Regions from separate parts of the Streptomyces sp. NPDC004327 genome, predicted to be linked through region 3. Evidence: riboswitches for the same ligand, from Rfam matches in the RefSeq annotation. Region 3 holds a riboswitch; each other region holds the start of a gene.
The links. A riboswitch is a leader RNA that binds a small molecule or an ion and turns the genes downstream of it on or off. The one in region 3 is predicted to bind cyclic di-AMP.

Region 1 (6,887 bases), on a different contig from region 3:
TTCGCCCAGATGGTCGTGGTGCCGCTGCTCCAGCGCCACCACATCCTGACCCAGGTGTCCGGAGACCACCTGGAGGTCATCAAGCTCATCCCGCCGCTGATCATCGACGAGGCGGACGTCGACCGCTTCGTGACCGCCTTCACCGCGGTGATGGACGACGCCCACGGCGGCGGCGGACTCCTGTGGGACTTCGGAAAGACGCTGGTCAAGCAGGCCGTCGCGCAGCGCTGACGCGTTCTTCCGGCGGCTTCGGTGCGCGGGTTTTGCCTCTGAGGCAAGAAAGTTGCCTCAGAGGCACAAGCCTGGCGCAATGGACGCATGGACCACGTCACCGACGTCGTACCCGACGTCGCCCCACGGCTGCGCGACCTGCGCCGCAGGCGCGGGCTCACCCTGGAGGCGGCCGCCCAGCGCGCCGGGCTCTCGCCGGCCCATCTGTCGCGGCTCGAGACGGGCAACCGGCAGCCCTCGCTGCCGATGCTGCTCGCGCTCGCACGTATCTACGGTACGACGGTCTCCGAGCTGCTCGGCGAGGCGCCGCCGGAGCGTGACCCGGTGGTCCGGGCCGGACGCTCCGATCCGGTCGAGGCCGACGGCTGGATCTACCGCCAGGCCGGGGGCGCCGGACGCGCCCTGCAGTGCCTGCGGGTCCACGTCCCCTACGCCACCCGCGCCGACATCGTGCGGGTCCACCCGGGCGAGGAGTGGATCCACGTCCTGGAGGGCCGGGTGCGGCTCGCGCTCGGCGAGACGGTGCACGTCCTCGATCCCGGGGACAGCGCCCATTTCGACTCGCTCACCCCGCACCGGATCGGTGCCGCCACCCAGGCCGGGGCCGAGCTGCTCTTCGTCCACACCCTGATGCAGAGCCCCGCCGCCGAGCTGTGCCTCGGCGACGGGACCCCGCACCGCCGCTGAGGTCCAGAAAGGAAAGACATGTCCGAGAAGTCCGTACCGGTCACCGGCGAGGAGCGCGGTGAGGGCAAGTTCCCCAAGGGCCTGGTGCTCCGGCTCTTCGCCTATCTGGTCGCCGGTCACCTCTTCGCCGCCTTCCTCTACCTGCTCTTCGCGATGGGCGCGAAGTAGCGGCGGCCCGCGCCGGGGCTACGCCTCCGTGAGCATCCGCTCGCGCAGCCGCTCCCGGGTCTCGGGGGCCAGCTTCAGGCCCTCGGCGAGATAGGCGTCGACCGAGCCCCAGGTCGTCTCGATCGCCTCGAAGGCGGCCCGCAGATACTCCGCCCGCGCGTCGAACAGCGGCGCGAGCAGCTCCATCACCTCCGGCGACATCGCGTCCGGGGCGGTGGAGCTGCGCTGCACCTTGTAGCGGCGGTGCGGGGCGTTGGACTTCAGGTAGTCCTCCTCGATCGCCCCGCGCTCGACCCCGAGCGCCAGCAGCGATATCGCGATCGCCAGGCCGGCCCGGTCCTTCCCGGCGGCGCAGTGCATCAGGACCGGGACGCTGTCCTCGGCCATCGCGTGCAGGACCCGGCTGTGCTCGGCCGTCTTCTCCACGATCATCTTCCGGTACGAACCGGACATCCGGGCCGCCGCCTTGCCGTCGGCCAGGAGCCCGCGCAGCTGCTCCACGTCGCCGGTGCGCACCAGGTTCCAGAACTCCTTGCCGTCGGCCGGGTCGCTGAGGGGGATGTTCACGTTCCGTGTCCCCGGAAGGTCCACGTCCGGTCCCTCGATCCGCCGGTCCGCGTCGTTGCGGAAGTCGAAGACCGTGTGCAGCGACAGGGTGGCGAGGAACGCGGCGTCCTCCTCGGTGGCGTGTGCCAGGTGGCCGCTGCGGAACAGCTGTCCGGGGCGCACCGCCCGGCCGTCCGTGGTCGGCAGGCCGCCCAGGTCACGGAAGTTGCGTACGCCGGCGAGCTCGGGCTCGGTGGTCGCTTGCGTCACGGTTGCTCCTGGTCTCTCGAGATCGGTTCCTCGGGCAATCATCCAGGGTCGGATGCCAGTGGCACACCCCCTCGGGGTGGGAATGGTCGATCTGTCCGTATTGTGGGTTTGGTGATAACGCGCCCTGGTTGCAGGGGAGATGGGAATCGGGGCGTGAGCAGCGTCATAAACGTGACGGACCGTGGCTGATCGTCTTTTTCGAATTCCTTTGGGGAAAGGGAAATCGAAGGCCCGTCATCGACGCAGGGTGACCGGAATTCCGGCCGGATTTCACGTGATCAAGAGTGGCCGGAAATCCATGGCTTGTTCGCGTCGACCCGGCTCGTCTAGCGTCGCGCTCAATCCGGACGGACCGCCGAATCCTGCCGCCGCCCGGAATCCGCACCCACCCGTGTCAGGCAGGAGCGGGGGACCCAGGTACTTTGCCGATCCCTCGACGCATCACGCTCGAAGGACGGCTCGGGGTGAAGCCGCGCGAAGGCGCGGCCGGACATCTCCAGTCCGAACCCGACAGCTCACCTCGCAGGCGACGGAGAGGAATTCGCCATGCCCGCGAAGGGTAAGCACCGCCGTACCAAGGCCAACCCGATCACCCGCGGGTTCGTCGCCGCCGGCACGGGTGGCGCCGTCGTCGCGCTCCCGCTGATCGGCGCGACCGGCGCCCACGCCGCCGAGCAGGCCGCCCCGGCCGCGGCCCCCCAGCGGGCCGTCGCCGCCGCGGCCCCCGCCGCCGTCACCCCCGCCCAGGCCCCGGCCGCCGCGTCCGCCGCCCCCGCGTCGTACACCGTGGTGCGCGGCGACTACCTGTCGAAGATCGCCTCCGAGCACCACCTGGCCGGCGGCTGGCACCAGCTCTACCGCGACAACCGCCAGGTCGTCGGCGAGAACCCCTCGCTGATCCTGCCCGGCATGAAGCTGGTCCTCGGCGGCAGGAACCACGCCAAGGCCCACCCGGCGACGACCGCCGCCCCGCAGTCCTCCGCCGACGGGCAGCGCGCCTCGCGCAGTGCCGAGCGCACGGCGAAGCCGGCCGCGGCCCCCGCCTCCTCCTCGTCCGCCGCTTCCTCCTCCTCGGCCTCGTCGTCCTCCGCGTCGACCGGCACGACCTCCTCCACCGGCTGGGTCGTCCCCGTCAGCGGTGGCATCTCCACCGCGTACAAGACGCCGGGCGCGATGTGGTCCTCCGGCTACCACACCGGCGTCGACTTCATCGCCGACACCGGCACGGCCGTCCACGCGGTCGGCCCCGGCACCGTCTACTCCGCCGGCTGGGGCGGCGCCTACGGCAACCAGATCGTCATCCAGCACGCCGACGGCACCTTCTCGCAGTACGGCCACCTCTCCTCGATCTCCGTCAGCGCCGGCCAGACCGTCACCGCCGGCCAGGTGATCGGCCTCTCCGGCGCCACCGGCAACGTCACCGGCCCGCACCTGCACTTCGAGATGCGCACCGGGCCGGACTACGGCTCCGACATCGACCCGCTGGCCGCCCTTCGCCAGCACGGCGTCGCGATCTGACGCGTCTGCCGCTTCGGACGCTTCTGGAGCGTCTGACGGACCATAAGCGGGGCCATCACCGATGGCCCCGCTTATTCCTGCTTGACGTGATCTTTACCTCGTGGCATATGTCACCCGCCGTCAACCCCTCCTTACGGTCGCGTAGGTCACACGCGTAAGGGAAAGATGTGGTCCCGTGGCAGACGATTCGAGATCACGAGACAAGAACGCATTCGGGTCGTACGCGGCGATCGGTGACAGCTTCACCGAGGGCGTGGGAGACCCCGGGCCCGACGGGAATTTCGTCGGCTGGGCGGACCGATTCGCGGTCCTGCTCGCCGACCAGCTGCCTGAGCACGACGCCTTCCGCTACGCCAATCTGGCCGTACGGGGGCGCCTTCTCGACCAGATCGTCACGGAACAGGTGCCGCGGGCGAAGGAACTCGCCCCGGACCTGGTGACCTTCTGCGCCGGGGGCAACGACATCATCCGCCCCGGGACCGACCCCGACGACGTCGCCGAGCGTTTCGAGCGCGCCGTCGCCGACCTGACCTCCGCCGTCGGCACCGTCATGGTGACGACCGGCTTCGACACCAAGGAAGTGGCGCTCCTCAAGCACCTGCGCGGCAAGATCGCCACGTACAACGGGCACGTGCGGGCGATCGCCGACCGCTACGGCTGCCCGGTGCTCGACCTGTGGTCGCTGAAGTCCGTCCAGGACCGCCGTGCCTGGGACGGCGACCGGCTGCACCTCTCGCCCGAGGGCCACACCCGGGTCGCGCTGCGCGCCGCCCAGGTCCTCGGCCTGCCGGTGCCGGCCGACCCGGAGCAGCCGTGGCCGCCGCAGCCGCCGCGCGGTGCCCTGGAGGTCACCAAGGACGACATCCACTGGGCCAAGGAGCACCTGGTCCCGTGGATCGGGCGCCGGCTGCGCGGCGAGAGCTCCGGCGACCACGTCGAGGCCAAGCGCCCCGACCTGATGCCGCTCTGACGTCTCTGACGTCTCTTCAGGAGACCGGCCGCGGTGTGTCCGCCGGGACGCGTTCCAGGACGCCCCCGGCGAACACGTCGTACAGCGGCAGCGTCTCCAGGTGCACGTAGCCGATGTGGCAGTCGCACTGCGCCAGCGGGCAGGCCCGGGGGCGCAGCGCGGCGCGGTACGAACCGTCGTAGAGGTTGCCGAGCTCGGCGCGCACGAAGTGGCAGCGGCGCACCGTCCCGTCGCCGTCCACCGAGACCACCGACTCGCCCGTGCGGCAGGGCAGCCCGGCCGAGCGGTGCGGATGGCGGCTGTACGGGAAGAGCGGGTCGAGCGCCGTCCAGCCGGCGGCCTCCGCGTCGGTGTAGGTGTGGCCCTCGGCCGCGTTCACCCACAGATAGACCTCGGCCGGTAGCTCGGCGCGCAGCCGGCGGGCGTGTCCGAGGTGCTCGGGCAGCCCGACGACGCCGACGCTGAAGCGGATGCCGCGCGCGGCGAGCTCCCGGCACTTGCCGAGGAAGCGCTCGTACGGCGTCTGCCCGGGGTGGTAGGTGCACCACAGGGCCACGGTCCGCGGGTCGGCCTCGGCCAGCCACTCGGTGCGGCAGCTCAGATTGGTCTGGATCGCCACCCGCTCCACGTGCGGCAGCCGGGACAGCTCGACGATCGTCCGCCGGTACCAGGACCGCACCAGGCCCTCGCCCCACGGGGTGAACAGGATCCGCAGCCGGTCCCCGGTCTGCCCGGCGGCCCAGCCGGCGAAGCGCTCCAGGGCCGCCCGGTCGGCCCGCAGCCGCTCCGGGCTGTCGCGCCGCTTGGCGAACGGGCAGTACGGGCAGTCGTAGTCGCAGGAGGCGAGCGGTCCCCGGTAGAGCAGGGTCAGATCCATGGCGTCGGGCATCCGGGCCTCCGCTACTTCGTCTCGTACGCGGCCATCGCCGCGCTGACCGCCGGCGAGAACAGCTCGGGTCCGAGCCCGTCCGAGTGCGCCAGGCCCTCGGGCGAGAGCCGCAGCAGCCCGGCCGGGGCGTCGGTGTCCAGCCAGCCGCGCTGCTCGAAGCGGGCCAGCTCCCCGGCGAAGTCCGTCAGCGCCGAGCCGCCGAACCGGGCCGTGTAGCCGTCGAGCGGCATGCCCTCGGCCTGGAGCAGCGACTGGAGCAGATGGCGGCGGCGCGCCTCGCCCCCGTCGACCCGGCGGCCCACCTCGGCCCGGGAGAAGTCGTCGGTGCCCGCGTAGGCGTCGATGATGCGACGGATCTCGGGCATGCCGACCGCGTAGTCGAAGGAGTAGTGCAGCGCCGAGGTGTACGAGCGGGCGCCGCAGCCCAGGCCGATCATGCCGTCCGTCTGGCAGGCGTAGTCGTCGGGGCCGAGCGGGGCCGCGTCGGCGCGCCGGAACATGCGCATCGACACCTGCTCGTAGCCGTGGGCGAGGAGGTGGTCCCGGCCGTGCCGGTAGAGCCGCAGCCGCTGCTCGTCCCACTCCCGGTCGGCCGCGTCCACGGCCTCGGCGGTGGCGGCCTTGCGGCCCAGACCGGTGAGCGGGCGCACGTACAGCGGGTACAGGTACAGCTCCTCCGGCCGCCAGGCGAGGGCGGCGTCGAGCGAGCGGCGCCAGGACGCCACGGTCTGGCCGTCGATCCCGTAGATCAGGTCGATGTTGAGGACCGGCACGCCGGTGTCGCGGATCCGGCCGAGGGCCGCCTCGACGTCGGCCCGGCGCTGCGGGCGCACGGCGGCCCTGGCCTCGGCCTCGACGAAGCTCTGCACGCCGATGCTCAGCCGGGTCGCGCCGCGCTCGGCGAGCACGGCGAGCCGGTCGGCGGTCGCGGTGGCCGGCGAGGTCTCCACGGACAGCGGCACCGCGCGCAGGTCGGCGCCCATGCGCCGCTCGGCGATGTCGCAGAGCCGCTCCAGCTCGCCGGCGGTGAGGAAGGTCGGCGTGCCGCCGCCGAACGCGGCCGTCGCGAAGCGCACCGGGGCCGTGTCGCCGAGGGCCTCCCGCACCGCGCTCGCCTGCCGGTCGAGGGCGTCCAGATAGCGGGTGGTCAGCTCGTCCGGGGCGCCGATCCGGGTGAAGAGGTTGCAGAAGCCGCAGCGGACCTCGCAGAACGGTATGTGCGCGTAGAGCGAGAGCGCGTCCTTGGGCTCGCCGGCCCACAGCGCGGCGAGCGACGGCCGGTCGGGCAGCGGGCGGTAGGCGGTCTTGTGCGGATAGGCGTAGACGTAACTGCGGTACGGGCGCGGGGCGTCGGTCGGGGTGCTCACGCGGCCTCCTCCTGGGCCGGGGCGGAGTCACCGGCCGCCGGTCCGGGCAGCGTGAACTGCGCGTACGGCACGGTCCACACCGACTCGTGGCCGAGGCGGTGACCGGTGAAGCCGTCGTCCCCGTAGGCCGTGCCGTGGTCCGAGCAGACGATCGCGAAGCAGGAGCGGCGGCTGCTCATCGCGGCGAAGAGCCGTCCGATGTGCCGGTCCACGTACTCCAGGGCGGCGGCGTGGGTGGCCC
Region 2 (6,887 bases), on a different contig from region 3:
TGTGACGTGCGTTCGAATGCCGCTACGTTCACCCGCAGTCTCAGCAGTCACGCGAAAGGCACTCCGCATGCGCTCCGGGAACGGACGTCACCGCAGACCCCGCCAGGCCCCCGCGATCGTCGTCGCCGCGGGAGTCACCGGCTCGGCCATGGCGCTGCCGCTGCTCGCCACCGGCTCCGCCTCCGCCGCCGACGCGCCCACCTGGGACCGGGTCGCCGAGTGCGAGTCGGGCGGCGCCTGGAGCGCCAACTTCGGCAACGGGCTCTACGGGGGCCTCCAGTTCACCCAGGACAGCTGGGAGCGGCACGGCGGCCTCGCCTACGCGCCCAGCGCCGACCTCGCCAGCCGCGCCCAGCAGATCGCGATCGCCGACAAGGCCCTCGCCGCCGGCGACACCCAGTGGGCCACCTGCGCGCCCATCGCCGGCCTGACGAACGACGGCAGGAAGCCCGCCGTCGACCCGGGACCGGGTGGAGCGCCCAAGCAGTCCACGACCCCCGTCCACGAGTCGAACCGCACGGAGGGGCTGCCCACCGAGTCGGGCACGAAGGCCACCGAGCCGCCGGCCTCCCCGTCGGCCCCGGCCTCCCCGTCGACCTCGTCCCCCTCGAACTCGGCCACGCCGACGACCCCGGCGACGACCCCGGCGACTCCCGGCGCGCCCACCACTCCCGCCACGCCCGACACCTCCGTAACGCCGGAAACACCCGATACGTCCACCTCGCCCGCTTCGGGCAAGGGCAAGCACCGCGGTGACGCCGCGACAGACGAAGCGGGCAACACGGACACCGCGCGCGAATCCGGGCGCCACGCCGCTCCGGCCGACGGGGCGACCGGTGACGCCGCCACCGGCAAGGTGGACGAGTCGGACAAGGCGGGCAACGGGGACGAATACACCGTCAAGCCGGGTGACAGCCTGTCGGACATTGCACAGCAGAACGCCCTGCCCGGCGGCTGGACCGCGCTCTACGACGCCAACAAGAAGACGGTCGGCACCGACCCGAACCTCATCCTGCCTGGTCAGAGCCTTGAGTTGGACCTCGGGACGCCGGCGGCCCAGGCTCCGCCTGAGGGGTAATTAGCTCCTGAATGTCCGTTTATGCGCAAGTGAGACATGAGTCTCTCTTGCCGAACGGCGGTATTGCGTCCGCACACTTTGCTGAAGTCGCCCCTCACCTGCGCAAACGTCACCTGACGGAGTGCAAGTAGGGGCGATTTTTCCGGGTTGATGGGCTTTGAACTTCCCCCGGACGTGTGTCTACGGTCGTGACCGCTCGCCACCGCGGGCCCCGCCGACCGGTACGCCGAATCCTGCCGCCGGACGCCGGGAACAGTCGTCGCGCAAGCGCCGAAGGCAGGAGCGGGGGACCCAAGGTAAGTGCCGGCCCCGGCCGTTGAGACAGACGGCCGACGACCGGCTTGGGGTGAAGCCGCGTGCAAGGACACGCGGCCGGGCAACTCACTCGCCCGAACCCGACAGCTCACCTCGCAGGCGTCGGTGAGGAGAACTTCCATGCTGCTTTCCGGCAAGGGCAAACACCGCCGCCCCTCCAAGGCCACCCGCGTCGTCACGCTCGCCGGTGTCGCCGGCGTCGCCGTCGCCGCCCCGCTGATGACCGCGGGCACCGCCTCGGCCGCCACCGCCTCCGAGTGGGACGCCGTCGCCCAGTGCGAGTCCGGCGGCAACTGGTCCATCAACACGGGCAACGGCTTCTACGGCGGCCTGCAGTTCACCAACTCCACCTGGGCCGCGTACGGCGGCACCGCCTACGCCTCCCGCGCCGACCTGGCCTCCAAGTCGCAGCAGATCTCCGTCGCCGAGAAGGTCCTCGCGGGTCAGGGCAAGGGCGCCTGGCCGAGCTGTGGCGTGGGCCTGTCCGGCGCCTCCTACGACGGCGGCTCCGCCGAGGTCTCCACCCCGAAGCCGGCCGCGCCGAAGACCGCCGCCCCGGCCCCCAAGCGCGTCGCCGAGCAGCCGACCACCCGCAGCGAGAAGCGCACCGCGCCGAAGCCCGCGGCCAAGACCGTCACCACCCCGACCGGCAAGAAGGTCAAGAAGGGCGACGGCGAGTACAAGGTCGTGGCCGGCGACACGCTGAGCAAGATCGCCCAGGCGCACCACGTCAAGGGCGGCTGGCAGAAGCTGTTCCAGCTGAACAAGGACATCGTCCAGGACGCCGACCTGATCTACCCGGGCCAGCAGCTCCACCTCAAGTGAGCATGACGGCTGTCCCCCCGCGGTGAACGAGAGACCGGCCCGGAGCACTACGCCCCGGGCCGGTCTCGTCGCCGTTTCGTACTAATCGGTAACCAGGTCTTTCGTCCTCTTGTGCATGCCCTTGGGTCCTTTTTCGTCCCAGGGGGCGGGCGCCCGGCTGGCCGGAGCCCCCGAGCCGGTTAGGCTCTTGTCGCAAGGCGAACGAGACCTTGCCGCATGCGTCACAACCAGCGTCACATCCCAGAAGGAGATGCTCGTGCCGTCCATCGACGTCGTCGTAGCCCGGGAAATCCTGGACTCCCGAGGCAACCCCACCGTCGAGGTCGAGGTCGGCCTCGACGACGGCAGCACCGGCCGTGCTGCCGTTCCCTCCGGTGCCTCCACTGGTGCGTTCGAGGCCATTGAGCTCCGCGACGGGGACCCCAACCGTTACCTCGGCAAGGGCGTCGAGAAGGCCGTCCTCGCCGTCATCGAGCAGATCGGCCCGGAGCTCGTCGGCTACGACGCCACCGAGCAGCGCCTGATCGACCAGGCGATGTTCGACCTGGACGCCACCGAGAACAAGGGCTCGCTCGGCGCCAACGCCATCCTCGGCGTCTCGCTCGCCGTCGCGCACGCCGCCTCCGAGGCCTCCGACCTCCCGCTCTTCCGCTACCTGGGCGGCCCGAACGCGCACCTGCTGCCCGTTCCGATGATGAACATCCTGAACGGCGGCTCGCACGCCGACTCCAACGTGGACATCCAGGAGTTCATGATCGCCCCGATCGGCGCGGAGTCCTTCTCCGAGGCCCTGCGCTGGGGCGCCGAGGTCTACCACACCCTCAAGAAGGTCCTGCACGCCAAGGGCCTGTCCACCGGCCTGGGCGACGAGGGCGGCTTCGCCCCGAACCTGGAGTCCAACCGCGCCGCGCTCGACCTCATCGTCGAGGCCATCAAGCAGGCCGGCTACACCCCGGGCAAGGACATCGCGCTCGCGCTCGACGTCGCCGCGTCCGAGTTCTACAAGGACGGCAAGTACCAGTTCGAGGGCCAGTCCCGCTCGGCCGCCGAGATGACCGAGTACTACGAGGAGCTCGTCGCCTCGTACCCGCTCGTCTCCATCGAGGACCCGCTGTTCGAGGACGACTGGGCCGGCTGGAAGGTCGTCACCGACCGCCTCGGCGCCAAGGTCCAGATCGTCGGCGACGACCTCTTCGTCACCAACCCGGAGCGCCTCGCCCGCGGCATCGAGGAGGGCAGCGCCAACGCCCTCCTGGTCAAGGTCAACCAGATCGGCTCGCTGACCGAGACCCTCGACGCCGTCGAGATGGCCCAGCGCAACGGCTTCAAGTGCATGATGTCGCACCGCTCCGGCGAGACCGAGGACGTCACCATCGCCGACCTCGCCGTCGCCGTGAACTGCGGTCAGATCAAGACCGGCGCCCCGGCCCGCTCGGACCGCGTCGCCAAGTACAACCAGCTGCTGCGCATCGAGGAGATCCTCGACGACGCCGCGGTCTACGCCGGCCGCAGCGCCTTCCCGCGCTTCAAGGGCTGAGCGACAAGGGCTGACCTGCCCTGACGCTGTAGTTACGGACGTCCCCGCACTCGGTCCCGTACCGTGTGCGGGGACGCACGTTTGCACCGGACACGCGACACAGGGGAGCCGCAGGACATGGCCGTGAAGGACCGGGACCGGTTCTCGACCGCGACCCGGATCAGGCTGCTCGGCGAGCAGACCGCCGCCCGTGTCTACCGCTCCCAGACCCGCCGCCAGGCCCGCCGCTCCCGGCTCACCGGCCGCGCGGCCTTCCTCGCGCTCGTCGTCTGCTCGCTCGTGGTGGCGCTCGCCTACCCGATGCGGCAGTACGTCTCCCAGCAGGGCGAGATCGCCGACCAGGAACGCAAGGCCGCCGACGCGGCGAAGCGGGTCGAGGAACTGCGCGACGAGAAGGCCCGCCTCCAGGACCCGGCCTACGTCCGCCGGCTCGCCCGCGAGCACCTGCACTACGTGCTGCCCGGCGAGACCGGCTTCACCGTGAACGACCCCGACGCGCGGACCCGGCCGCGCACCGACCAGGGCGGCACCGACCGCCCCTGGTACGACAACCTGTGGGACGGCGTCGACAGCGCCGACCGACGCTGACCCACCCGAACCACCGACGAGCAAGGCAGACATGGAAACGCCCCCTCCGCAGACCGCACGCACCGAGCCCACCGACGCCGACGTCGCCGCGTTCGAGGCCCAGCTCGGCCGGCCGCCGCGCGGCCTGCGCGCCATCGCGCACCGCTGCCCGTGCGGCAACCCGGACGTCGTCGAGACCGCGCCCCGGCTGCCCGACGGCACGCCGTTCCCGACCACGTACTACCTGACCTGCCCGCGTGCCGCCTCCGCCATCGGCACCCTGGAGGCCAACGGGGTCATGAAGGAGATGCAGGCCCGGCTCGCCACCGACCCGGAGCTCGCCGCCGCCTACCGGGCCGCGCACGAGGACTACATCGCGCGCCGCGACGCCATCGAGGTCCTGGAGGGCTTCCCGAGCGCCGGCGGCATGCCGGACCGGGTCAAGTGCCTGCACGTGCTCGTCGGCCACTCGCTGGTCGCGGGACCGGGCGTGAACCCGTTCGGCGACGAGGCGCTCGCGATGCTGCCCGAGTGGTGGGCGAAGGGCCCCTGCGTCACGCCGTGCGCGGAGAAGAGCGAGGACGGCCAGTGACCCGGGTCGCCGGAATCGACTGCGGCACGAACTCCATCCGCCTCCTCGTCGCCGACGTCGACCCCGGGACCGGTGAGCTGATCGAGCTGGACCGGCGGATGACGATCGTCCGGCTCGGCCAGGGCGTCGACAAGACGGGCCGGCTCGCGCCCGAGGCGCTGGAGCGCACCTTCGCCGCCTGCCGCGAGTACGCCCGGGTCATCGAGGAGTTCGGCGTCGGCGCCGACCGGCTGCGCTTCGTCGCCACCTCCGCCTCCCGCGACGCCGAGAACCGCGAGGACTTCGTCAAGGGAGTCGTCGGGATCCTGGGCGTCGAGCCCGAGGTCATCACCGGCGAGCAGGAGGCCGAGTTCTCCTTCACCGGCGCCACCGGCGAACTGCACGGCGACGACCGCCGGCTGGTCGTCGACATCGGCGGCGGCTCGACCGAGTTCGTCGTCGGCAACCGGCACGTCGAGGCCGCCCGGTCCGTCGACATCGGCTGCGTGCGCCTGACCGAGCGGCACGTGCGGCACGACCCGCCGACCGCCGAGGAGGTCGCCGCGATCCGCGCCGACGTGCGCGCCGCCCTGGACCTGGCCGCCGAGACCGTGCCGGTCACCGAGGCCGAGACGCTGGTCGGCCTGGCCGGCTCGGTCACCACGGTCGCCGCGATCGCGCTCGGGCTGCCCGAGTACGACTCCGAGCGCGTCCACCACTCCCGGATCTCCCGCGCCGAGGTCGACGCGGTGGTGGCCCGGCTGCTCGCCTCCACCCACGACGAGCGGGCCGCGATCCCGGTGATCCACCCCGGGCGGGTCGACGTGATCGTCGCGGGCGCGCTCGTCCTCGTCGAGATCATGGAGCGGACCGGCGCCGCCGAGGTCGTCGTCAGCGAGCACGACATCCTCGATGGCATCGCGCTATCCGTCGCATAGTGCGTGCCTATAACCCCCGATGAGCGGCCTCTGAGGATCCTCCGATACCCCTCCGGGGTGCCTTTCGGGGCGGCGCGTCGAAAAGCTTCGTGAAGTTCTTCACAAGAGAATGGGCCCTGCGGAGGCTCCTGGAGGGCCTTTAGTCCCTCCGAGGGGCTCCTCAGGGCCCTTTCGCAGGCGCGGGGGCGACTTCGCTCGAAGTTTCCATCGTGTGAACGTGCCCTGCGGTTCGGCGTCGAGGAAGGCTCTCCAGGCCAGTTCACAAGGGGTGAACAACGTTCGCGCAGACCCCTTGGTTCCTTTGCTGGAACATGACGTGGGTCACGTGGGCGGCGGAGTGTAGCAGAGGTCCCCCACAACCTTGTGAAGGGGCGCACGAGCCACCCCCTCCGAGGGGGTGGATACTCGGATGCATGAGCACCACGGAGCGTCCCAGGATCCTCGTAGTAGGCGGTGGGTACGTAGGACTGTACGCAGCTCGGCGCATCCTCAAGAAGATGCGCTTTGGCGAGGCGACCGTCACGGTCGTCGACCCGCGGTCGTACATGACCTACCAGCCCTTCCTCCCCGAAGCCGCCGCCGGCAGCATCTCGCCGCGCCACGTCGTCGTCCCGCTGCGACGCGTCGTGCGCGGAGCCGAGGTGCTCACCGGCCGGGTCACCACCATCGACCAGGACCGCAAGGTCGCCACGATCGCGCCGCTCGTCGGCGAGGCGTACGAGCTGCCGTTCGACTACCTGGTCATCGCGATGGGTGCCGTCTCCCGCACCTTCCCGATCCCCGGCCTCGCCGAGCAGGGCATCGGCATGAAGGGCATCGAGGAGGCCATCGGCCTGCGCAACCACGTCCTCGAGCAGCTCGACAAGGCCGACTCGACGACCGACGAGGAGGTCCGCCGCAAGGCGCTGACCTTCGTCTTCGTGGGCGGCGGCTTCGCCGGCGCGGAGACCATCGGCGAGGTCGAGGACATGGTCCGCGACGCGGCGAAGTACTACCAGAACGTCAAGCGCGAGGACATGCGCTTCGTCCTGGTCGACGCCGCCGACAAGATCCTTC
Region 3 (6,887 bases):
CCCGAAGTACGGCACGGCCGCGAGGCCGGCCTGCGCCACGGTGTCCATGAGCGGGCCCTCGTAGGTCTCCCGGGAGACCAGGTTGTAGTGCGGCTGGAGGGCGACATAGCGGGCGAGGCCCTCGGCCTCGGCGAAGTCGAGGGAGGCGCGCAGCCGCTCGGGGGAGATGTTGGAGGCGGCGACGGCGCGCACCTTGCCGTCCTTCACCAGCTGGTCGAGGGCGGTGACGATCTCCTCGACGGGCACGGACTCGTCGTCGAAGTGCGTGTAGTAGAGGTCGATGTAGTCGGTGCCGAGGCGGCGCAGCGACTCCTCCGCGCCGGCCTTGATCGTCGGGGCGCTCAGGCCCTTGTAGCGGGAGTGGGCGCCGACCTTGGTGGCGACGAGGACGTCGGAGCGGTTGCCGCGGGAGGCGAGCCAGCGGCCGATGACGGTCTCGGACTCGCCGCCCTCGTGGCCCTCGGCCCACTCCGAGTAGACGTCGGCGGTGTCGACGAAATTGCCGCCCGCGGCGGCGTAGGCGTCGAGGACGGCGAAGGACTGCGCCTCGTCGGCGCTCCAGCCGAAGACGTTGCCACCGAGGGCGAGCGGGAAGACGTGCAGGTCGGAGTCGCCCAGTCGGCGAAGAGAAGTCATGGATTGATCAACCCTCCACGCCACCGGGCCTATTCCGGCCGCCCGGGCCCGTCACGGCGAGGCGCCGGCCGAACACGCCGGCGCCCGCCCCCGGCCGGTGGCCGGAGGCGGGCGCCGCGGGAGGTCAGTAGCTGAGGCCCTTCGAGCGCAGCCAGGCGCCCGGGTCCACGCGGTCGCCCGACCCCGTGTGGACCTCCAGGTGGAGGTGGGGGCCGGTGACGTTGCCGGTGGCGCCGACGCGGCCGATGGTGTCGGCGGTGCCGACGGACTGGCCGACGGAGACCGTCATCGAGGAGAGGTGGCAGTACCAGACCTCGGTGCCGTCCTCGAGCTCCAGGACGATCCGGTAGCCGTAGGAGCCGGACCAGCCGGCCGACTTCACGGTGCCGCTGTGGACGGCCTTGACCGGGGTGCCGGTGGGCGCGGCGAAGTCCAGGCCGGTGTGGTAGCCGGAGGACCACATCGAGCCGGCCTCGCCGTAGGTCGAGGTGATCGTGTACGAGGAGGTCGGCAGCGAGAAGCTGGCGGCGAGCTTGGCCAGGCGCTCGGCCTCGGCCTTCGCCGCGGCCTCCGCCTCGGCCTTCTTCTTCGCCTCGGCGGCGGCCTTCTCCGCGGCGGTGGCCTTGGCGGCGGCCTCCGCGGCCGCCTTCTCGGCGGCGGCCTTCTCCGCCTTCGCCTTCTCGGCGGCGTCGGCGACGGCCTGCTGCTGCTCGGCCTGCTGGAGGATGCGGGCGCGCAGGGCCTCGCCGGCGTCGGCGGCCGTCTTCGTCTGCTCGGCGCCGGCGGTGTCGCCCTCGCCGGCGGTGTAGGTGACGGCGGTGAGCGGCTGGGTGTTGCCGTTGCCCGCGGTGTCGGCATTGTCGCCGTTGTCGTCGTGGCCGATCAGCGCGCCGACGCCGGGGAGTTCGCTCGCGTCGGGCAGGTGGACGTCCGGCAGGTCGGGCAGGGCGATCGAGACGGGCGGCTTGGCCTGCGCGGAGGCGAGGCCGCCGGCGCCGACGGCGGCGATGACACCGACGCCGAGGACGGTGGAGGAGCGGGCGAAGTTGGAGCGCTGCTTGACCACGCGGTGGCGCCCGCCGGAACGGCTCTGGGCCCGCAGGGAGTCCTCGGTGGGGTTCCACTCCTCGGCCGCCCCGTCCGTGCCACCCGCGCCAGGGGCGTCGTAGGAGGCGAAGGGGGTATGCGGAGCGGGGGTGTTGGAGGCCACGGAGGCGCTCTCCTTTCCTTCCTTCTCGCCTACCGGGTTAGCTGACGGGTTCGGAGCAGGAAGGTCTCCTACGGGCGTGCCGCACGGGTGCGGCGGGGCCCGATTCACCCCAAGTGGTGGTTCCCCGGTTCCCTTGCGGGATTCGGCGCGTGCGCACGGTGCCGCCTCTTGCGACGGCTGGGACGACCGCGCTGCGTTATCGAACGTTAATAGACACGGGCACTCGATTCCAAGCTGTTCCTCTTGATCATTCACTGAATTGAGAGGGAATCGCCCGAGTTGAGACCCCTTCAGAAAAAGCTCAGGTCACAAGAGGAGTCTGACATTCCGTCAATTGTTATCGGAGGGAGATCCATCGACTACACCCCGTCATGAGCCCTCGGGATCGCCAGGCGGGACAATCGGCGGGCCTTCCGGCGGCACCACCGGCATCGTCCGCCGCGACTCCGGCCGCCCCACCGCCGGCCGGCTCACCGCGAGCAGCGCCATGTCGTCCGTGGAGTCCCCGCCCGTGTGCCGGCGCACGTCCGCCACCAGCGCGTCCAGCAGCTCCTCCGGCCCCGGGAAGAGCCGCCCCACGAGCCGCACCGCCGGGTCGTAGAAGACACCGCCCGCGTCCCGCGCCTCCGACAGGCCGTCCGTGTAGAACAGCAGGGTCGCGCCCGCCGGGAACGGCGTCTCGTCCACCCGGTCCGGCCACGCCGCCAGGTCGCCCATCCCCAGCGGCAGCGCCGCCTCGCTCGGCCGCAGCAGCGCCACGCCCCCGTCCTCGTACAGCAGCAGCGGCTCGGGATGCCCGCGGTTCACCACCCGTACGACACCTCCGTGACCGCCCGGGAACTCGGCGAGCACCGCCGTCGTGAACCCCTCGACGGCGTCCAGGCCCTCCCGCCGCGTGGCCTCCCGTGCCAGCGCCCGGTCGAGCCGCGCCGCCACGCCCTCCAGGCTCGCCTCCTGCTCGGCCGCCTCCCGGAAGGCGCCGATGAGGACCGTGACCGCCTCCACGGCCTCCAGCCCCTTGCCCCGCACGTCGCCGACCACGAGCCGGACCCCGTGCGGGGTGTCCTGCACGGCGAACAGGTCGCCGCCGATGAAGGCGTCCGCGCGCGCCGCCTCGTACCGGGCCGCGATCCGCAGCCCGCCGATCCGCCCGGCGGGCGCAGGAAGCACCGCCCGCTGCGCGGTCTCCGCGATCTCCCGCGCCGAGGCGAGCCGTTCGCCGCTGCGCCGCACCACCCGGTTGATCAGCAGACCGAGCGCCGCGACCGTCACCACGGTCAGCGTCTCCGTGAGCGAGGGGATCTCGTCCACGGTCCCGTTGTAGAAGTGCAGGCCGATGCTGGCGAGCACCGCGGCGACGCCGGTGAGCAGCGTGATCAGGGTCGAGAAGAACGGCGCGGCGATCAGCGGCGCCGCCGAGAACAGCGGCGCCGCCGTGAAGGTGGGCGGGGTCGCCAGGTCGTAGAGCACCCCGCCCACGATCAGCAGGGGCGGCAGCGCGCGGATGAACGTGCGGGCGCCCCGGTACGGGCCGGGGTCGGGGCCGGGGGTGTCGTCCCCCGGCCCGCGCCGCACCGCCGCTCGCGCCACGCTGTGCTCCGCTCCCTGGTCCCGGGTCCGGGCCGCGGACGTACCCGCGCCCTCCCCAGGGTGCGGTCAGCCGGCCCGGCTCGGCGACTCCTCCTCGGCCGGTTGGCGTACGGCGAGCCGCCCGCCGCGCGCGAGCGCCGCCATGGCCGCCGCGCACCCGAGGCCGACCGCGCAGAGCACCAGCCAGGGCGCCGCCGACCAGCCGGTCACGTCGAGCAGGGCGCCCGTGCCCAGGTTCCCGAGCGTGATGCCGATCCCGCAGACGGTGTTGTAGAGCCCGTAGTGGGTGGCCACCCAGCGCCCCCGGGACAGCGCGACGACCGTGTCCATCTCGTACGGGTAGAGCACCGCGTTCGCCACCGCCAGGACCGCCGCGCACGCGAGGAGCGCCGGCAGCGAGCGACCGAGCGCCGCCGGCACCAGGAACGCCGCCCCCATCAGCCCGAGCCCGAGCACCAGGCACCGCTCGCGGCTGAGCCGCGCCTTGCACCAGGCGGTGATCCGCAGCTGCCCGGCCAGCGCGACCAGCGCCGACACCACGAACAGGGCCGTGGTCGCCGCCGTCCCGTCGGCCGCGAGCGGCAGCGCCAGATAGACCTGGAAGGACAGCACGTACGAGCCGGTCATGGCCAGCGAGAACAGCCAGAAGGTGCGGTTGGCCAGCGCCGACCGGAACTGCCCCTGCGCCGCCCCCTCCGACGAGGCGGCCTCCTCGGCCGCCTTGCGCCGTACGGGCAGATGCCGCAGCTGGACGACGGTGAGCCCGGCGAACAGCACCGCGGCCACCACGCACGTCAGCCGGAACGACACCCCGGTCAGCGCCACCCCGACGAGCGGCCCGAACAGGATGCCCGCCTGGTAGTAGGCGTTGAACAGCGCGAACGCCTCCACGCGCCGCTCCCCCGCCTCCGCCGCGACATAGGCCCGCACCGCCGGGTTGAACAGCGCGCCCGCCAGGCCCGTCGCCAGCGACGCGGCGATCAGCCAGGGCAGCGACTGCGCGAACGCGAGCGCCCCGAAGCCGGCCGTCCGCAGCGCGCAGCCGGCGACGATCAGCGGCTTGAAGCCGAGCCGGTCGGCGAGCGCGCCGCCGACCAGGAACATGCCCTGCTGCGACAGGTTGCGCGCGCCGAGCACGAGACCGACCGCCCAGGCCGCCATGCCGAGGCCGTCGGCCAGATGGGCCGCCAGGTACGGCATCAGCATGTAGAAGCCGAGGTTGATGGTGAGCTGGTTGAGGAAGAGCAGCCGCACGGCCGGGTCGAAGCTCCGGCTCTGCTTCCAGATCCCGCCCCGGGCGGGCACCGTCGTCGCGCTCAACGGACCGGCTCCTCGCGGGTCAGCTGACGGCGGGTCCAGCCGGTGACCGGCTCGCCCTCCGCGTACGCCGCCGGCTCCTCCCGCACGGGGCCGTCGAGCAGCCCGTGCGCCGCGCAGTACTCGTCGTTGAAGACCGTGTCGAAGTAGCGCTGCGGCCCGTCGGGGAAGACGGCCGCGATCCGGGTGCCGCGCGGCCGGGTGCGGGCCAGCCAGCCGGCGACCAGCGCGACCGCGCCGACGCTCCAGCCGCCCGTCGCGAACTGCCGGGCGGCGAGCCGGCGGGCCGCCCGCACCGATTCCGCCGGGGCCACCCAGTGGACCTCGTCGAAGGCGGCGTGGTCGACGTTGGCCGGGTGGATCGAGGAGCCGAGGCCGCGCATCAGGCGCGGTCCGGCCGGCAGGCCGAAGACGGTGGAGTTCACCGAGTCGACGCCGACGAGTTCCAGCGCGGGGCTGCTGGTGGCGCGCAGCGCGCGGGAGATGCCGGCGGAGTGGCCGCCGGTGCCGACCGCGCAGACCAGCACGTCGATCCGGTCCAGCTGTTCGGACAGTTCGGTGGCGAGTGCGCCGTACGCCCGCTGGTTGTCGGGGTTCCCGTACTGGTTCGGCCACCAGGCCCCGGGGAGCGCGAGGAGCAGCTCGGCGACCCGGTCCATCCGGGCCTGCTGCCAGCCGCCGGCCGGGGACGGCTCGGGCACGACGTGCACCTGGGCGCCGTGCGCGACGAGCATCCGCTCGACGATCGGCTCCAGGCCGGGGTCGGTGACGACGTGCACCGGGTGGCCGTGCAGGATCCCGGCGAGCGCCAGGCCGAGGCCCAGGGTGCCGGAGGTGGACTCGACGATCGGGGCGCCGGGCCGCAGCTCGCCGCGGCGGCGGGCCTGCTCGACCATGTAGAGCGCGGCGCGGTCCTTGATGCCGCCGAAGTTGAAGCCTTCGAGCTTGGCCCAGTAGCCGTCGTCCGTCCACAGCACCGGGGTGTTGCCGACGGTCTGCTCGGCGACGGAGAACAGGTTGGCGGGGTTGGCAGGGAGTGTCATGGGGGTTCGCGTCCCTTGGAGTGGGCGCATGCCCGCATGGGGGCATGCGGAAGGAGCCGAGGTCGGGTGCGGGTACGCGGGGCGCGTACGGGACCCGGCTCAGTTCCGGTTCACTCCGAGGGTGACGAGCAGGCTGCCGGGCTCGGGGCCGGGGCCCGCTCTGTCGCGGACGCAGCGCGCCCGCGGGTGCGCGGGGAACACCTCGTCGTGCGGGACGAGGACGGCGCCGCCGGCGCTCGGCGCGGACAGCTGTGTCCCCGTGACCTGCGCGGGCAGGTGCGCGTCGAACGACCAGCCCTCACCGGGCCGCTCGCAGCCGTGCGCGGGCAGGGGCGCTTCGACGCTGGTGCCGGCGGTGTCGGCGGCGAGGGGCAGGGCGTGGCCGTGGGCGCCGTGGCAGACCCCGGCGATGAGCGCGACGAGCGCGAAGAGGAGCAGCAGGGGCAGGACGGCGGGCGCCCGCCGTCCTGCCACCCGTGCTTCGGTCACGCTGCCGTTACTCATGGTGCGCGTGAGGTTACGGGGCGCATGGGGGCCGCGCAAAAGGACAGGCGCGGTTTTGGCCACCGTTTACTTGCGGGCGTACCGCCTGCCTGGTTGCCCGCGGCTACAGGTTCCGCTCGGCGAACACCGTCAGCGCGTCGCGCACCAGGACCGCCGTGCCCGCTCCGTGCTTGTCGTAGTTCTTCGTGAAGCGCGGGTCGCCCACGTACATCCGGCCGAGCCCGATCACGTACTCCTTCGTTCGCGCCGGTCCGGTCGGCGCCGCGGACAGCCAGTCGTACTGCCGTCGCGCGATCGCCTGCACCTCGTCGCTGTCGGGCGCGAGGCCCCGCGCCGCGGCGGCGCCGAAGTCGCGGGCGATGCCGGCCTGCTCGTCCTGGAACGCCTTCTTCTCGGCGTCGCCGAGCGAGCGCCACCAGCGGTCGCCCCGCACGTACGCGTCGCGGCCCCAGCGTTCGGTGACCTCGGCCTCGTACCGCGTGTGGTCGAAGCCGTCGAAGACTTCCTCGGCCATGAGCTGTTCTCCTCTCTCGGTCTTGTGGAGAGTGGTGCGTACGGCCTCGATCTGCCGCCCGATGCGCTCGCGC
Region 4 (6,887 bases), on a different contig from region 3:
CGTCGGCGAGCGTCCCGCCCTCCTCGTCGAACCGCACCAGGAGCCCGCCCGCGCCCTCGACGAGGACCAGGTCGTGCTCCTCGGCCAGCTTGCGTGCGGCGTCGGCGACCTCGGCCGGCCGCACCGGCGCCATGCCGGCCCGCCGAGCCGCCGTCCCTGGCGCCAACGGCTCGGGGAAACGAGCGAGTTCAGCGATGGTCACGGCGCCGGAGAGACGCGCGACGTCGTCGGCGTCGCCGGGCTCGCCGGGCGCGACACCGGTCTGAGCGGGCTTGAGGACGGCGACGGAACGCCCGGCGGCAGTGGCGGTGGCGGCGAGAGCGGCGGTCACGACGGTCTTGCCGACCTCGGTGTTGGTGCCGGTGATGACGATGATGCTCATGGGATGTCTGTCCTTTGTCCGTAAGGGGGGAGCGGGGGCGTGGACGGGCCGGGCCGTGCGGGACGAGAGCCCCGCACGGCCGGAGCCTTGCGGCCTCTCAGCCCGCCCGCGCCGCCTCGCGGACCGCCGCGCAGATGCGGGCCAGGTCCTCGTCGCCCGTCACGTACGGCGGCATCGTGTAGATCAGGTCGCGGAACGGGCGCAGCCACACGCCCGCCCGGACCGCCGCCTCCGTGGCCGCCGCCATGTCGACGTCGTGGTCGAGCTGGACGACGCCGATGGCGCCGAGCACCCGCACCTCGCGCACACCGGGGAGTTCCGCGGCGGGGGCGAGCCCCTCGCGGAGTCCCGTCTCGATGCGCTTGACCTCCAGTGCCCAGTCCTGGGACATCAGCAGGTCGATCGACGCGCAGGCCACCGCAGACGCCAGCGGATTGCCCATGAAGGTCGGCCCGTGCGCCAGGACGGGAACCTCGCCGCGCGAGATGCCCTCGGCGATCTCCGTCGTGCAGAGCGTGGCCGCCATCGACAGGTAACCGCCCGTCAGCGCCTTGCCCACGCACATCACATCGGGCGAGACGCCGGCCTGGTCGGCGCCGAACAGCGTGCCCGTACGGCCGAAGCCGGTCGCGATCTCGTCGAAGATCAGCAGGACCCCGTGCTCGTCGCACGCCTCGCGGAGGACGCGCAGGTACTCGGGCGGGTGGAACCGCATCCCGCCCGCGTTCTGCACCACCGGCTCCACGATCACCGCGGCGACCTCGTCCGCGTGGAGAGCGATCTGCTCCCGCAGCATCCGGGCGTACGACTCCTCGTACGTGACCGGCGGCGCGTCGACGAAGACCTGGCGCTGGAGCACGCCCGACCACAGCTCGTGCATCCCGCCCTCGGGGTCGCACAGAGACATCGGCTGCCAGGTGTCCCCGTGGTAGCCGCCGCGCCAGGTCATCAGGAGCTGCTTGCCGGGCCGGCCCACCGAGCGCCAGTACTGCAGGCACATCTTGGCCGCGACCTCGACGGAGACCGAGCCGGAGTCGCTGAGGAAGACGTGCTGGAGGGGCTCCGGGGTGATCTCGACCAGGCGGGTGGCGAGCCGCACGGCCGGCTCGTGGGTGAGCCCGCCGAACATGACGTGGCTCATCCGGTCCAGCTGGCCGTGCGCCGCCTCGTTGAGGACGGGGTGGTTGTAGCCGTGGAGCGCCGACCACCACGAGGACATGCCGTCGATCAACTCGGCCTGGCCGTGCACCGGTTCGGCGAGGCGGAGCCGGACACCCGACGCGGACTCGACGACCAGCGGCTCCGTACGTCCCGGCATGGGCCCGTACGGATGCCACACGTGCGCCCGGTCCAGGGCGAGCAGCTCGTCGTTACGCATTCGGGGCGAGCTCCGTCCCGGCACCGCGGCGGCGCACCGCCACGAGGTCGGGACGCGCACCCGGCACCTCGCTCGCGGGCTCGGCGGCGGGCTCGGCCGAGGGGGCCGCCTGCGCGTGACCGCCGCACGGACCGCAGCCGCCGGCCTCGGCGTGCGAGCCGCAGCCCGCGCCCTCCGCCGCCTCGTGCGAGCCGCAGCCCGCCGACGCCTGGGAACCACAGCCGCCGCCCGCCGCGGCGAGCGCGTCCGCGCGGTGCTTCGGCAGCGTCGTCGTGCCCGCGCCCTCCACCTCGAAGCCCGCGTCCGCGATCATGTCGAGGTCGGCCTGGCCGGCCTGGCCCTCGCTGGTCAGGTAGTCGCCGAGGAAGATCGAGTTCGCGATGTTCAGCGCCAGCGGCTGCATCGAGCGCAGGTGCACCTCACGGCCGCCGGCGATCCGCACCTCGACGTCGGGGCAGACGAACCGGACCATCGCGAGGATCCGCAGGCAGCGCTGCGGGGAGAGGTTCCACTCCTTGGCGAGCGGGGTGCCCTCGAAGGGGATCAGGAAGTTGACCGGCACCGAGTCGGAGTCCAGCTCGCGCAGCGCGAACACGACGTCGACCAGGTCCTCGTCGCTCTCGCCCATGCCCGCGATCAGACCCGAGCAGGCCGACAGACCGGCGGCGTGCGCCTTCTGCACGGTGTCCACCCGGTCCGCGTACGTGTGGGTCTTGGTGATGCCCGCGTACGTGGCCTCGGACGTGTTCAGGTTGTGGTTGTACGCGTCGGCGCCGGCCTCCTTCAGCCGCTCCGCCTGGCCGTCGGAGAGCAGACCGAGGCAGGCGCAGACCTCCACGCCCTCGTTCTGCTCCTTGATCGCCTCGATGGTCTTGCCGACCCGGTCGACGTCGCGGTCCGTCGGACCGCGGCCGCTCGCCACCAGGCAGACCCGCTTGGCGCCGCCGGCCACACCGGCCGCGGCGGCCTCGGACGCCTCCTCGGGCTTCAGCCAGGTGTACTTGAGGATCTCGGCCTTGGAGCCGAGCCGCTGCGAGCAGTAGGAGCAGTCCTCGGGGCAGAGCCCGGACTTCAGGTTGACGAGGTAGTTGAGCTTCACCCGGCGGCCGAACCACTGGCGGCGCACCTTGCCGGCCGCGGCCACCACATCGAGCAGTTCGTCGTCGGAGGTCGCCAGCACGGCGAGCGCTTCTTCGCGGGTCGGCGTCTCGCGCCGCAGCCCCTTCTCCACCAGCGTGTTCAGCAGGTCCATAAGGGCTGATCCTGGCCTACCGCACACCCCGCGGCCAAGGAGGAACTGAACAAACGACCCCGTTTGAGGTGTGTGTATGGCCACACCCTGACCTCGGCCGCGGCCGGTTAGGGTCTGTGCGCTGCCTACAAAAGGATCTGCCATGCCGTCGTACGCCCTGGACCCGTCCGCCTCCGGGGAGGCGCCGGACCCGCGCCGGGCCGCCTTCGACTGGACCGGGGCCGCCGCGCGGCAGCGCGCCGAGTCCGGTCTCGTACGCACGCTCAGGCCCCGGGCCGCCGAGTCCGAGCTGCTCGACCTCGCGAGCAACGACTACCTGGGCCTCACCCGCCGCCCGGAGGTCACCGAGGCGGCGGCGGAAGCGGCGCGCCGCTGGGGCGCGGGCGCCACCGGCTCCCGGCTCGTCACCGGCTCGACCCGGCTGCACGCCCGGCTGGAGCGCGAACTCGCCGAGTTCTGCGGATTCGAGGCCGCGCTCGTCTTCTCCTCCGGCTACGCCGCCAACCTGGCCGCGCTCACCGCGCTGTCCGACCGCGACGGGCTGATCGTCTCCGACGCCGCCAACCACGCCTCGATCGTCGACGGCTGCCGGCTCGCCCGCGCCGAGACCGCGGTGGTGCCGCACGCCGACCCGGAGGCCGTCGGGAAGACGCTCGCCGCGCACCCGGGCCGCCGGGCCCTCGTGGTCAGCGACTCCGTCTTCTCCGTGGACGGCGACCGGGCACCGCTCGCCGAACTCGCGGCGGCCTGCCGGGAGCACGGCGCGGGCCTGGTCGTGGACGACGCGCACGGCTTCGGCGTCCTCGGCGACGGCGGGCGCGGGGCGCCGCACGGGGCCGGGCTCGCGGGCGCGCCGGACGTGGTGGCGACGCTGACGCTGTCCAAGTCGCTGGGCAGCCAGGGCGGTGCGGTCCTCGGCCCGGCCCGGGTGATCGAGCACCTGGTCAACGCGGCCCGCACCTTCATCTTCGACACCGGCCTCGCCCCGGCGGCGACGGGCGGCGCGCTGGCGAGCCTGCGGCTGATCGCCGCCGATCCGGGCCTCGCGGCCCGGGCCCGTACGGTCGCGACGACCCTGCACCGCCGGCTCACCGAGGCCGGCCTCACCGCCGCCCACCCCGACGCCGCCGTCGTCTCGGTCCGCGCGCCCGGCCCCAACGAGGCCCTCGGCTGGGCCGCCGACTGCCGCGAACTCGGGCTCGCCGTCGGCTGCTTCCGCCCGCCGTCGGTCCCGGACGGCATCTCCCGGCTGCGGCTGACCGCGCGCGCGGACCTCACCGACGCCGAGATCGAGCGCGCGGTGACGACGATCGTGCGGACCGCTCCGCAGGGCGCCTAGCGACCGCCACGCGGCCGTCGGGCCGCCCGTCGCACGGTTCACCGCTTCGGGCGACAGATATCCGTATAACTTGGTGGATCGCCGCCCAGGGCGGCACGATCGGTGGCACTCTGGCGCGAAGCGCAATCCGGGCCCGGCCCGGAGGGGAAAGGGACAGCGTCGCCATGGCAGACCACCAGGAAGCAACCGTCACGCTGCCGAGCGACCCCGCATCGGTCTCCGCCGCCCGGCGGTACGTCGCCGAGGTGCTCGTCTCCTGGGGGCTCGGCGGCGCTGCGGACGCCAGCGAGACGGCCGAGGCGGTCCGGCTCATCGTGTCCGAGCTGGCGACCAACGCCGTCCAGCACACCTTCGGGCAGTCGCCGACCTTCACGGTCGACGTCCGGCTCGACCGGGACGAGCGGCTGCGCGTCGGGGTGACGGACAGCCACCCCCGCTGGCCCAAGCGCCTGCCGGCCGCCGTCCAGCAGGACAACGGGCGCGGCATGATGATCATCCGCTCGCTGGCCGCCGAGGCGGGCGGCCGGCTGTCGGTGACGCCGACGGCCGAGGGCGGCAAGACCGTGTGGATCGAGCTGCCCTGGCCGGCGGCGGTTCCCGGCTGAGACGGTCCTACTGAGACGCGTCCGCTGAGACGGGCCCGCTGAACGGGCCCGCTGGGGCGGGTTCGCTGCGACGGCCCGCTACGGGGCCGGCCGGCGGGTCAGCGGACCCGGCCGTAGAGGACTCTGGAGGTCCAGATCCGTTCCAGCTTCACCCACGATCCGGTCTTCGGCGAGTGCCAGATCGCGTTGTTACCCGCGTAGATCCCGACGTGGTACACCCTTCCGCCGGAGTGGAAGAAGACCAGGTCCCCCTTCTGGCGGCTCGCCGCCGAGATGTGACGCGTGGTGTTGTACTGCTGCTGCGCGGTGCGGGGCAGCGTCTTGCCCGCCCTCTTGTACGAGTAGAGCGTGAGACCCGAGCAGTCGAACCTGCTGGGGCCTGATGCGCCGTACCGGTAGGGCGATCCCTTCTTGGAGGCGGCGATGCTCAGCGCCGTGTTGGCGTACGAGCTCGCGGCCTGGGCCTCCGGCGCCGCTCCTGGGGCGAGCAGCGTGCCGCCGACGGCGGCGAGAGTGAGAGCCGAGACGGCTCCGGCCCGGGACAGCAGGGACGGGACATGAATCTGCGCAGTCATGCGCAACCCTTCGTCAGCCGCCTGTGAAGGATGACCTGTCGGGTTCGGGCAGGCGAAGATGCCCGGCCGCGGCTGCGGCTTCACCCCAAGGAACGTCCCACTGGCCCGGACGTCCCGTACTGCTCGGGTCCTCCACTCCTGCCGATCCACTCCTGTCGACCAGACATCCGGGACGGCGGCAGGACTCGGCGTCCGCCCGGACCGCCCCGCCTCGGGTGGCGGGGGCTTGTCGTCGACAGGGATCTTGACCCACGTCCTGGCCGAAATCCGAGTGGAAACGGCGATATGTGAGGCTCCTCACGACTGATCCATTCGGGTGGACAGTCAGGTTTGGTGATCGTCCGAGATGTCCGCGACGAGTCCTCCACCAGGGGTGGAACGCCCTGTTCCGCCAGATGCGTACACCTGTTGCGCAACATAGCCGAGCTCTATGTCGATACGTCGACTACGCCGAACGGGGGAGCGATTCTGCGGTCCCGCTGGCCCGAGTGGACCTCGACACGACACGCCCCCGTGTCAACTCACCGGGCTTCGGGGCACGGTGACGCGGGCCGCGCGGCGCTCACCGTCCAACACCCGCAGCGCGCGGGCGAGTGTGTCCGCGTGCACCTCGCTCTCGCCCCGCGCGTGCATCAGCGTCAGCGCCTCGCGCAGCGCCGCCGCCCGCCCGACCAGGGCCTGCGCGGCCCGCAGCGCTCCATAGGTGTGCGAGGACCTGGCGGGATTGATCCGCCCGAGCAGATCGACGACCTCGAGGTACGCGTCGACGAGTTCACCCTCGGCGCGGGTGAGCGCGGGCAGCGGCGGCAGGTCCGGGACCACGGCTCACCGCTCCCCGTGACCGTCGGCCGCGGACTCCCGGCGGCTGCGGACCACCTGGTCCACCAGGCCGTACGCGAGCGCGCCCGGCGCGTCGAACACGGTGGTCCGGTCGATGTCGGCGTCGATCCGGGCCCGCTCCCGTCCGGTGTGCTCGGCGAGCATCCGGGAGATCAGCTCCCGCTGCCGCAGCAGCTCGCGGGCCTGGACGTCCAGATCGCTGGGCTGCCCCTGCAACGGCTCGTCGAGGGAGGGCTGCTGAAGGACGATCCGGGAACCCGGCAGCGTGAGCCGGCGCCCCGCAGAGCCCGCCGCGAGCAGCACCGCGGCCGGCCCGACGGCCTGGCCGAGGCAGATGGTCTCCACCTCGCACGAGACCGTGCGGATCGTGTCGTAGATCGAGGTCATGGCGCTGACGGAGCCGCCGGGGGAGTTGATGTAGAGGCTGATCACCCGCTCCGGGGCCGCGTAGTCGAGATGCAGGAACTGGGCGATCACATCGCCCGCCGCGATCTCGTCGACCGGCGTGCCCAGGAA

Region 1: it holds a riboswitch for cyclic di-AMP, as region 3 does, so the genes downstream of both, ACFYU9_RS17800 (peptidoglycan DD-metalloendopeptidase family protein) here and ACFYU9_RS23800 (M23 family metallopeptidase) in region 3, are expected to answer to the same signal.
Region 2: it holds a riboswitch for cyclic di-AMP, as region 3 does, so the genes downstream of both, ACFYU9_RS33750 (transglycosylase family protein) here and ACFYU9_RS23800 (M23 family metallopeptidase) in region 3, are expected to answer to the same signal.
Region 4: it holds a riboswitch for cyclic di-AMP, as region 3 does, so the genes downstream of both, ACFYU9_RS14755 (C40 family peptidase) here and ACFYU9_RS23800 (M23 family metallopeptidase) in region 3, are expected to answer to the same signal.

The regions. Positions count from the first base shown of each region.
Region 1 covers NZ_JBIAME010000005.1:24,449-31,335, reverse strand. Annotated here, with positions in the region: gene ACFYU9_RS17820 (aspartate aminotransferase family protein) at 1-231, shown strand, start outside; gene ACFYU9_RS17815 (helix-turn-helix domain-containing protein) at 319-918, shown strand; gene ACFYU9_RS17810 (DUF6126 family protein) at 937-1,086, shown strand; gene ACFYU9_RS17805 (tyrosine-protein phosphatase) at 1,105-1,902, opposite strand; cyclic di-AMP (ydaO/yuaA leader) riboswitch at 2,279-2,444, shown strand; gene ACFYU9_RS17800 (peptidoglycan DD-metalloendopeptidase family protein) at 2,449-3,420, shown strand; gene ACFYU9_RS17795 (SGNH/GDSL hydrolase family protein) at 3,596-4,390, shown strand; gene ACFYU9_RS17790 (STM4011 family radical SAM protein) at 4,407-5,267, opposite strand; gene ACFYU9_RS17785 (STM4012 family radical SAM protein) at 5,291-6,646, opposite strand; gene ACFYU9_RS17780 (STM4013/SEN3800 family hydrolase) at 6,643-6,887, opposite strand, start outside.
Region 2 covers NZ_JBIAME010000012.1:81,095-87,981, reverse strand. Annotated here, with positions in the region: gene ACFYU9_RS33755 (transglycosylase family protein) at 68-1,078, shown strand; cyclic di-AMP (ydaO/yuaA leader) riboswitch at 1,337-1,510, shown strand; gene ACFYU9_RS33750 (transglycosylase family protein) at 1,514-2,218, shown strand; gene eno (phosphopyruvate hydratase) at 2,469-3,755, shown strand; gene ACFYU9_RS33740 (septum formation initiator family protein) at 3,873-4,343, shown strand; gene ACFYU9_RS33735 (DUF501 domain-containing protein) at 4,375-4,914, shown strand; gene ACFYU9_RS33730 (exopolyphosphatase) at 4,911-5,831, shown strand; gene ACFYU9_RS33725 (NAD(P)/FAD-dependent oxidoreductase) at 6,245-6,887, shown strand, end outside.
Region 3 covers NZ_JBIAME010000006.1:642,928-649,814, reverse strand. Annotated here, with positions in the region: gene ACFYU9_RS23805 (aldo/keto reductase) at 1-636, opposite strand, end outside; gene ACFYU9_RS23800 (M23 family metallopeptidase) at 761-1,846, opposite strand; cyclic di-AMP (ydaO/yuaA leader) riboswitch at 1,858-2,004, opposite strand; gene ACFYU9_RS23795 (PP2C family protein-serine/threonine phosphatase) at 2,216-3,436, opposite strand; gene ACFYU9_RS23790 (MFS transporter) at 3,503-4,756, opposite strand; gene ACFYU9_RS23785 (PLP-dependent cysteine synthase family protein) at 4,753-5,796, opposite strand; gene ACFYU9_RS23780 (hypothetical protein) at 5,896-6,300, opposite strand; gene ACFYU9_RS23775 (MerR family transcriptional regulator) at 6,404-6,887, opposite strand, start outside.
Region 4 covers NZ_JBIAME010000004.1:99,435-106,321, forward strand. Annotated here, with positions in the region: gene bioD (dethiobiotin synthase) at 1-382, opposite strand, end outside; gene ACFYU9_RS14735 (adenosylmethionine--8-amino-7-oxononanoate transaminase) at 480-1,760, opposite strand; gene bioB (biotin synthase BioB) at 1,753-3,012, opposite strand; gene ACFYU9_RS14745 (8-amino-7-oxononanoate synthase) at 3,155-4,351, shown strand; gene ACFYU9_RS14750 (ATP-binding protein) at 4,516-4,956, shown strand; gene ACFYU9_RS14755 (C40 family peptidase) at 5,055-5,531, opposite strand; cyclic di-AMP (ydaO/yuaA leader) riboswitch at 5,535-5,732, opposite strand; gene ACFYU9_RS14760 (hypothetical protein) at 6,048-6,353, opposite strand; gene ACFYU9_RS14765 (ATP-dependent Clp protease proteolytic subunit) at 6,357-6,887, opposite strand, start outside.